3 regions of the Planococcus sp. YIM B11945 genome follow, and region 1 is predicted to be linked to each of the others. Evidence: riboswitches for the same ligand, from Rfam matches in the RefSeq annotation. Region 1 holds a riboswitch; each other region holds the start of a gene.

What was found. A riboswitch is a leader RNA that binds a small molecule or an ion and turns the genes downstream of it on or off. The one in region 1 is predicted to bind S-adenosylmethionine.
Region 2: it holds a riboswitch for S-adenosylmethionine, as region 1 does, so the genes downstream of both, ACRRQV_RS08225 (O-acetylhomoserine aminocarboxypropyltransferase/cysteine synthase family protein) here and metC (cystathionine beta-lyase) in region 1, are expected to answer to the same signal.
Region 3: it holds a riboswitch for S-adenosylmethionine, as region 1 does, so the genes downstream of both, ACRRQV_RS10545 (ABC transporter permease) here and metC (cystathionine beta-lyase) in region 1, are expected to answer to the same signal.

Annotation. Positions count from the first base shown of each region.
Region 1 is NZ_JBOZWR010000007.1:101,983-105,260, reverse strand. Features, by position in the region: gene ACRRQV_RS14010 (protein adenylyltransferase SelO) at 1-1,255, shown strand, start outside; SAM riboswitch class I at 1,331-1,432, shown strand; gene metC (cystathionine beta-lyase) at 1,509-2,675, shown strand; gene ACRRQV_RS14000 (putative bifunctional diguanylate cyclase/phosphodiesterase) at 2,730-3,278, opposite strand, start outside.
Region 2 is NZ_JBOZWR010000004.1:50,145-53,422, forward strand. Features, by position in the region: gene metX (homoserine O-acetyltransferase MetX) at 1-878, opposite strand, end outside; gene ACRRQV_RS08225 (O-acetylhomoserine aminocarboxypropyltransferase/cysteine synthase family protein) at 890-2,179, opposite strand; SAM riboswitch class I at 2,282-2,394, opposite strand; gene ACRRQV_RS08230 (glycerol-3-phosphate acyltransferase) at 2,533-3,174, shown strand.
Region 3 is NZ_JBOZWR010000004.1:524,020-527,297, forward strand. Features, by position in the region: gene ACRRQV_RS10540 (ABC transporter permease) at 1-778, opposite strand, end outside; gene ACRRQV_RS10545 (ABC transporter permease) at 780-1,706, opposite strand; SAM riboswitch class I at 1,844-1,949, opposite strand; SAM riboswitch class I at 2,033-2,139, opposite strand; gene ACRRQV_RS10550 (protein phosphatase 2C domain-containing protein) at 2,231-3,043, opposite strand; partial or broken gene ACRRQV_RS10555 (winged helix-turn-helix transcriptional regulator) at 3,205-3,278, opposite strand, start outside.

The DNA of each region.
Region 1 (3,278 bases):
CGGCCAGCCGCTTGCCCAAGCGTATGCCGGACATCAATTCGGCTCGTTTACAATGCTAGGCGATGGCCGAGCCTTGTTGTATGGCGAACAAATCACGCCAAGCGGCGAACGTTTCGACATCCAGCTGAAAGGGTCGGGACGGACGCCGTATTCACGCGGAGGAGACGGCCGTGCTGCGCTTCGGCCAATGCTGCGCGAATATATCATCAGTGAAGCGATGCACGGCCTTGGCATTCCAACGACCCGCAGTTTGGCCGTCATTGAAACAGGCGAAGCCATACTACGTGAAACCCGCCTGCCGGGTGCTGTCATGACGCGTATCGCTGCAAGCCACCTGCGCGTTGGCACGTTTCAATACATTCGGAATTTCGGCACAGTAGAAGAACTCAAAGCGTTGGCTGATTATGCGATAGAACGCTATTTTCCTGAAGCGAAAGAAGCTGACAACCGTTACCTTGCTTTATTCCAAGAAGTCGCCAAACGCCAAGCCTCTTTGATTGCTAAATGGCAGTTAGCAGGCTTTATCCACGGTGTGATGAATACTGACAACATGGCGATCAGCGGAGAGACGATCGATTACGGCCCGTGTGCGTTTATGGACGTTTACAGCCCGAAAGCGGTATTCAGTTCGATTGACCACGGCGGACGCTATGCCTATGGCAACCAGCCGATGATTGCAGGCTGGAATTTGGCGCGCTTCGCCGAATCCTTGCTGCCGCTTCTTCACAACCAGCAAGAAGAGGCGATTGAAATGGCCCAGCAAGAACTGTCTGCATACATTGAGCTGCAGCAGTCGCTTTGGCTGTCCGGGATGCGGAAAAAGCTCGGTTTGTTCAATGAAGAACAAGAAGACGAAACATTGATCGACAAACTGTTGATTTTAATGGAACAGCACAAAGCGGATTATACGAACACGTTCCTTGCGTTGACGACCGGGCGCGTGCGGGATGCCAAACTATTCGAAGCGGCCGAATTCATTGAATGGCGGGGAATTTGGGAGACGCGGCGCGAAAGACAAACGGAATCGAGCGAGGCATCTATGCAATTAATGCGGGCCAGCAACCCGGCCGTCATTCCGCGCAACCACCGGGTCGAAGCAGCTCTTGCTGCTGCGGAATTCCAGAATGATTACAGCGTGATGGAAAACCTGTTGGCCGTGTTAAAGGATCCTTATGCCCATTCAATTGAGCAAGAAGAATACGCCGATCTTCCGGATTCACCAGACGGCCCTTACCGAACATATTGCGGAACGTAAAAAATGCACCTTGCCATTTTCAGAAAAATGCGTTAGTATATAAAACATTCAGCAATATCAACTTCATACAATTATTTCTTATCAAGAGAGACGGAGGGATTTGGCCCTGTGAAGTCTCAGCAACCAGCCTTTGGGCACGGTGCTAATTCCAATAGGCAATTGCCTAAAAGATGAGAAGATGGTGTTTCTTAAACAGGGCCTTTCTTCTTTTTTGGAGAAAAGCCCTGTTTTTATTTTGAAGGAGGTTTTTAATATGGGAGATCATTTGGAGACGGCATTTATCCATGCAGCTGGAGTGGACAAACAAACTGGGGCGGTGAACGTTCCGATTTACTTATCATCCACGTTCCATCAGGAAAGTTTTGACGAATTCGGCCCGTTCGACTACAGCCGTTCGGGCAACCCGACGCGGCTGGCGCTGGAAGAAACCATAGCGAAACTTGAAGGGGGCACGCGCGGTTTTGCATTCGCTTCCGGCATGGCGGCGATTTCTTCCGCTTTCATGCTGCTGTCAAAAGGCGATCACGTGCTCATTTCAGAAGATGTTTACGGCGGGACGTACCGCTTTGTCACGGAAGTTTTGAATAAATTCGGCATCGCATACACGTTTGTCAACATGACCGATCTCGGCGAAATGGCCGAAGCAATCCAGCCGAACACAAAAGTGGTGTACATTGAAACTCCGTCCAATCCGACGATGAACATCACCGATATTGAAATTGCAGCGAAACTGGCAAAAGCGAACGATTGCTTGACGTTTGTCGACAATACCTTCATGACGCCGCTTTATCAAAACCCGCTGGCGCTTGGCGCAGATCTTGTGCTTCACAGTGCCACGAAATTCTTGTCCGGCCATAGCGACATTACCGCGGGGCTCGCCGTCACCAAAGACGAAGAACTGGGCAAGCGGCTGGCGTTTATCCAGAACTCGTTCGGTGCTGTGTTAGGAGCACAAGATTGTTATACATTGATTCAAGGTATAAAGACCTTGGGAACACGTTTAAAGCAATCATCCGAATCGGCACAAGCAATAGCGGAATTTTTGCATCAGCAGCCAGTGATTGAAGAAGTGTACTACCCGGGATTTACGTTTCATCCGGGACATCCCATTCACATTCGTCAGGCAAAAGGATTTGGCGCGGTTTTATCCTTCCGGCTGCCATCAAAAGAAGCGGCGCGAATCTTCAAAGACAATTTGCGTATTCCCATTTTTGCAGTGAGCTTAGGCGCGGTCGAATCGATTTTGTCATATCCTGCGACCATGTCCCACGCTGCAATGCCGAAAGATGAGCGTGAGAAGCGGGGCATAACAGACGGCTTGTTGAGATTGTCGGTCGGCTTGGAGCATTCAGATGATTTACTGGAAGATATCAAACAAGCGCTGCAAAAAGTCCGGCAAGCGGAAGGGCAATTGGTTTAGTGAAAAAAGAGCTGCCCAAAGCCGGATATTCTGACTTTGGAACAGCTCTTTTGATTAATTGGAAATGGGCGCTTTTTTCAGCGGAAGAAGGTATTCGAATGCTTCTGCCGGCACGGGTTTTGAGAACAAATAGCCTTGCCCGAAGCGGCATTTATTTTCCAGCAGAATGTTCATTTGCCCTTCATTTTCAATCCCTTCGGCGATGACGTTTAATTTCAAGGTCAAGCCGAGGTCGATGATGGCTTTCATCATCAATTGATGATCTTTTTGTTCGATGTCATCAATAAACGACTTATCGATTTTGATCGTATGGATCGGCAATTTGGGAAGGATATGCAAAGAAGAATAGCCCGTTCCGAAATCATCAATGGAAATCTTCACCCGCATTGCCCGCAAGCATTCCGTGATTTCAATGCTTTCTTTAATATTTTTCATGATGCTTTCGGTAATTTCCAACTCGAGAAAACTCGCATCGAGCTGCGATTCTTCTAAAGCAAGGCTTACCGTTTTTAGAAAATCTTCTTGCTGAAATTGAAGAGCAGAGACGTTTACGGAAACACATAATGGCGCTAAGCCTTTGTCTTGCCATGTTTTATTTTGCAG
Region 2 (3,278 bases), on a different contig from region 1:
TGCAGCCAAGGAATCATCCCTTCGCTTGGGTAAAGCAGATCGTGCGTAAATGATAACGAATAGATGGGAACTTTTATTTTTTCGCTTCTGACATCGTGCGTATTCATCGCTTTCAGCAAAGTGACGTAACTGTTTGCATCAAAGCGTTTAGCCAACTTTTCCCCTTGATAAGTCAAATACGATTCGACATCAAACTGCGTCGAATCTCTTCTTCGCTTAAACCGCCCGTTGAACATGCCGCCGCTTCGATAAGTGACCATCCCGGTCATTCGTGCAAGCTGCAATCCCTTCAACTCTGCCGATTCGGCATAGTTCCCTTCGTTAAACCCATCGTCATACTCAATCGCTTTGATGCCGATATGGTTGAATGCGATGCCGAAATCGCTATAGGCCGGCGTCACTGCCAGCGGAAATATCCCATCAACGAAGTCCGGATACAAATGGCCCCATTCCAAGGTTTTCATGCCGCCGAGCGAACCGCCAAGCACCGCTGTCAAATGAGGAATGCCTAACTTTTGAAGAGCTTTAAATTCCGCCCTCACCATATCGCGGATCGTCAAATCGGGAAAAGCCGCCCGGTAAGGCGTTCCCGTTTCCGGATTCACAGATATCGGGCCGGTCGAGCCGTTGCATCCTCCCAGAATATTAAACGTGATTACCTGAAAAATGTCCGTATCTATTGCTTTCCCGGGACCGATCAATCCGCTCCACCATCCCGGATTTTCTATAGTCCCCACTGCATATTGATCTCCAGTCAACGCATGGCAAACGAGAATGGCCGGCGCATCCTTTTTGCCGACTCGTTCATAAGCGAGCGTGACGTCGTGCAAGGTTTTATTCGAATCGAGAATCAGTGATCCGATCGATACTTCGGCCATTCCAATCCCTCCTATGCGTTTTCCAATACAGCTGCTTTGATCGCCTGCTCAAGGTCCGCAATCAAATCATCCGGATTTTCCAAGCCGACCGATAAACGGATCAATTCTTCTGTCACGCCGGACAACTCCAATTCTTCTTTTTGCAATTGCTGGTGCGTCGTGGAGGCCGGATGGATAATTAACGATTTGGCGTCGCCGACATTTGCAACATGCGACCATAGCGCAACGCTGTCAATAACTTTCCGCCCTGCTTCCCGTCCGCCTTTCACGCCGAAATTGACGATTGAACCGAAGGTATCTTTCAAGTACTTTTGTGCCAACCCGTGAGACGGATGGTCTTCAAAGCCGATGTAGTTGACCCATTCCACTTGCGGATGTTCTTTTAAAAATCCGGCTACTTTTAGGGCGTTGCTGCTGTGCTTCGGCAAGCGGAGGTGCAGTGTTTCAAGTCCCTGCAAAAATGCATGGGCGCTTTCCGGGCTTAACGACGGTCCAAAATCCCGAAGCAATTGGACGCGCAGTTTGGTAGCGAACGCTGCTTCTGGCACATCAATTCCATACCGGATGCCGTGGTAGCTTTCGTCGGGCTCTGTGTAGTTCGGGAAACGCGAACTATTCCAATCAAATTTGCCTGCGTCTACCGCAATTCCACCGATTGTTGTGCCATGCCCCCCGATCCATTTTGTCGCCGAATGAATGATCACGTCTGCTCCAAACTCAATCGGATTGCTGCCGAATGGCGAGGCAAACGTATTGTCGATCAATAATGGAATGCCATTTTCATGGGCAATCACCGCCACTTTTTCCACATCAAACACATTCAAGCTCGGGTTGCCGATGATTTCTCCAAAGACCGCTTTTGTTTTATCGGTGATTGCCGCCCGGAAGTTCTCCGGGTCCGTCGCATCCACAAACTTCACGGTAATGCCGTAGCGCGGCAATGTATTAGCGAATAAATTATACGTTCCGCCGTATAAATTGCTGTCCGCGACTACTTCGTCACCCGCTTCGGCAATATTCAAAATCGAAAACGCGATCGCCGCCATCCCTGAAGCCAGTGCAACTGCAGCCGTTCCGCCTTCTAAAAGCGCCACCCGCTGTTCAAACACATCTACCGTCGGGTTCATGATGCGCGAGTAGATATTTCCCGTTTCTTTCAAGCCAAACAGGTTTTGTGCGTGCTCCGTGTTTTTGAAGACATAAGAAGTCGTTTTGTGAATCGGCACACCCCTTGCTCCTGTTACCGGATCCGGCTGCTGTCCCCCATGCAATAAAAGCGTTTCTGGCTGGAAATTCGTCATTGGCAATTCCTCCTAAAGTTTGTTTGATGGATGATAATGGCGAGGAGGAACAAAAAAAGCCCTCTTCGCAAAGAAGAGGGCCGTTATATACGGATTTGCCTCCTCTTATCTGCCAGACCTTTTGGGATCTGTAGGATTTAGCACCTTCTCAAGCTGATCGCTTGCCGGTTGCCGGGCATCGCAGGGCCTATTCCCTCCGCCGCTCTTGATAAGAGTATTCAGATTTAGTTTTCCATCATGTGAAGAAGTATAAAAACTATTTTTTAAAATGTCAAGTTAAATAATTAAAAATTCCGAAACTTTCTTTATTGTGGAACGTTTATACTTATGTAGAGAGAAAAGGGGGATGAAGCGTGGTTTTATGGATTGCAATTGCACTTATAGCAGGTTATTTTATTGGTTGTTTTCATGGCTCATTGGCTGCTCAGCTTTTCTCCGGCATCAACATCAAAAAAGAAGGCGTCAAAAATTCCGGCGCCTCCAATGCGGCGATCGTTCTCGGATGGAAATACGGCGCGCTTGTCGCGTTCATCGATATCCTCAAGGGCTTTGCCGCTGTAGCAGGATTGCGTCTCATCCTCGGCAGCACCGCCATGCCGGATGAAACACTTTGGACGTTATTGTTCATTGTCGGCGCTGGCGTGGTCTTTGGCCATAACTTCCCGTTCTACATGAACTTTGATGGCGGAAAAGGAACGGCGGCCGTCATCGGCGTGATGTTGGCCCTGGACTGGAAATTGGGCCTTGCCGGCGGGTTGCTGTTGGTGGCAGCCGCTTTGTCGACCGGCTATTTGGTCGTCGGCGTCCTGCTTCTTTACAGCGTCTTTATGGTCATCGCCTTTTGGCCCGCTGAAAGCATTTGGCCAATACTGACGTCTTTTGCCTTGTTTGCTATGGCCGTCTGGAAACACATTGAAAACATTATTCGGATCAAAAACGGCACTGAAACAAAAGTCTCTTCCGTCTTCAAGAAAAAACCGGCAGGCTCGAGTTGAGCACTGCCGGTTTTCTGTATCAAACACTTCTTTTTGGGCATCAATTTCCCTAAATAAAAAACTTTTTCAAAAACTCGCTTGACATATTCTCTATTTCACAATAA
Region 3 (3,278 bases), on a different contig from region 1:
CTTGCACACCCAATCCCAGGAAACTTAAAAAAGATTCAGCAAAAATAGCTTGAGGAATTGTAAAAGTCAACGTCACGATAATAATCCCCATCATATTCGGCAGCAAATGCTTAACAATGATTTTGCTATGTGAAGTCCCTAACTTTTCAGCTGCTAACACATATTCCTGCTGTTTTAGTTGGAGGATCTGGCCTCGCACAATTCTTGCCATCCCGACCCAGCCGGTGATGGACAACGCAATAATCATCGTAACCAATCCGGGCTCCATGACGACCATGAGCAAAATGACCACCAACAGATAAGGAATGCCGTACAAAACCTCAACGATTCGCATTAAAATGCTGTCAATTCGGTCCCCAAGTTTGCCTCTTCCGGCCATATATCCAGAAACCCCTCCAACGGCTATCCCGATCACCAGGTCGATCAGTGCCGCTGCAATCCCGATCACAAGCGAAATTCTGGCTCCTGCCCATATTCTGGCCCACATATCCCGGCCAAGATCGTCGGTGCCGAACCAATGTTCACTGGACAACGGAAGATTTCCTTCGGTCAATGACTGTTCGCTTGCGCTATACGGCACAAGATAAGGACCGATCACAGACAGCAGACCGATCGCCGCCAGTAAAACAAAGCCGACCACCGCCATTTTGTTTTTCAGTATTTTCAAGACGGCGTCTTTCCAAAAACTTAACGCCGGCCGTGAAATCGCGTTATTGTCGAACTGCGCGGGATCTGCCGGCCGAAACAACGCATCTATTTCCGGTAAAGCATTTGCCATTTTATTCACCTCTGCTTGTAAGTTTGATTCTAGGATCGACGAATCGATAAGCTAGATCGATGATAAACAATGTAAAAATCAAAATTGCGCTATAAAAAATAGTAGTGCCCAAAATCACCGGATAATCCCGATTAAAAATGCTGTCTACAAAGTATTTTCCAATACCGGGGATGGCAAATATTTTTTCGATGACAAAAGTTCCCGTAATGATGGCTGCAAACAAAGGGCCGATAAAAGAAATAACGGGAAGGATCGCATTTCGAATTCCATGATTGACGATAATGGACAAAGTGGACAACCCTTTAGCTTCAGCGGTTTTGATGTAATTCTGATTGTATACTTCGAGCATGCTGGTTCGGACAAACCTCGCAATGATTGCTAATGGTCCAAGCGCTAAAGCGAACGAAGGCAAAATGGTGTGTTGCCACGTTCCCCATGAAGCCACCGGAAGCAGCCCCCATTCAACGCCAAAATATTTGATCAACAACGGTGCTAAAATAAAGCTTGGCACGGAAATGCCGACAATCGCGATAAACATCGACAAATAATCAAGCAAGCGGTTGTGGTTCAAAGCAGCGATGACCCCTAACCCAATTCCTAATACAAGCGCCATTGCCAGCGATTGAATGCCCAGCAACGCGGATGGTCCAAAGCCTTCTGCAATCAGCGTATTTACATCTCTTGTTTTCGATTGGATAGACGGGCCTAAATCGAATTGCGCAAGGTCTTTTAAATACAATAAATATTGTTCCGCTAACGGTTTATCCAAATTGTATTTAGCCCGCATATTCTCTAACACTTCTTCGGGCAGCATTTTTGCATCGCTGGCAAAAGGATCGCCAGGGATAAAATGCATCATGACAAAAGTCAAAGTGGCGATAATCCATAAAGTAACGACCATGGTCAACAAACGTTTGATGATATACACTTACAAGCCTCCATTCAACATTTTCAGCAGATACTCCATTAACCAAACAGAAATAGTAGGTTATCCATATAAATTTTTTTGCCATAACAAAACCCCTCAACTAAGATAAGTTGAGAGGCATATTTAACCGTTAACTTATCTTATCTGCGCAGAGATTTCTGCTGGAATTGGCACAGTATTCTACTAGAGAACCCGCTGCCGAGGTATCAAAGGGCCATGTCCCTCCACCTCTCTGGATAAGATGTGTATTAAATTTTTTATGAAAAAATAAAAAAACCTCTTCTTGAGCACAAGAAGAGGCATTATCTGTCGATACCGACCAGCTCTTCTTATCTCTCAAGCAATTGCTTGATGGAATTGGCACAGTGTTCTGCTAAAGAATCTGCTGCCGAGGTATCAAAGGGCCATGTCCCTCCACCTCTCTGGATAAGAAATACTATTGAGTTAATTTCTGCTAAAGACAACTATATTGCTATAACTAAAATTTGTCAATGAAATTTTTTAATTTTTTTCAAAAGATAATTTTATCCATTGCTCGGCCTTGTCGCTTTTTCTTTAACCACAACTTGCCACGAAACAATCGTCGTACTATCCCGTACGTTGTATTTTTGAATGGTTTCCAGCAGCGACTCCACAGCTGCCGCATGGGGAGCTCTATCAAATGCTCCGGCTAATTGCTCCGGATCCGTAAACGGTTCTCCCGGGCATTCGATTAAGCCATCCGTTGTCACAAACAATTGATTTTTGCCGGTTCTCAATTCCGCCGTGCCGGTGCTAAAACAAGGAACTAGTTGGTCGAAAGTGTTCACTTGACCGACCCATTCGTAAAAATGGCGCTGGTTCAACTCATATTGACCCATTTCTGCCAGTTCTTTATGAAATAAATACAGCAGGCAATCCCCAACCGATAACCACCAGACATATTTGCCTTTTCGCACCACAATCATGCATGCCGTTTCACCTTGGGTCTGCCGGCAAACTTGCAGGAATTCCTCGCTTTGAAAAATGGCAAGCACCTGCTCTTCCAACTTGCGAAAAAAGGCTGAATGAAGCGGTTCATTCAACAGATTTTTCACTTCCGCTCCATATTGTTCAAACTGGCCCACTACTTTCTCAGCGCTTTCAGCTGTATTGTGGGCGTCCAGCACCATGGCGAATTCCCAGTCATTTTCTTCATCCAGCCAAATGAGGCAGCCGTCTTCGTTTTTGGATTGCCCTGCCGACGAATTGCCACCGAAACGTCCTATAACAATGTTATGGATTTGTTGAATATCAGCCTGATCCACAAAAAGCTCTTGGCTTCCCACCCAACTGAATGCTTTTTCGTTTTTTCCCATTTCGGATCTTCTCCCTTAAGAGCTTTTTAAAAATTATAGTTGCCGCTAGCAGGAAATGGAAGCTTTTTCTAAATCTGCGGACTACTTGATAAAAAGCGATGAACTTCCTCCAATTTTCCGCACAAAAAAACTCCCCTTACAGGAGAGTTTTCCACTTTCCATTTAACATTATCGTTTAAAATGCTTTCTTCCAACACAGAAAACTTGTCGCCATAAACTTTGGTAATATGGCCAT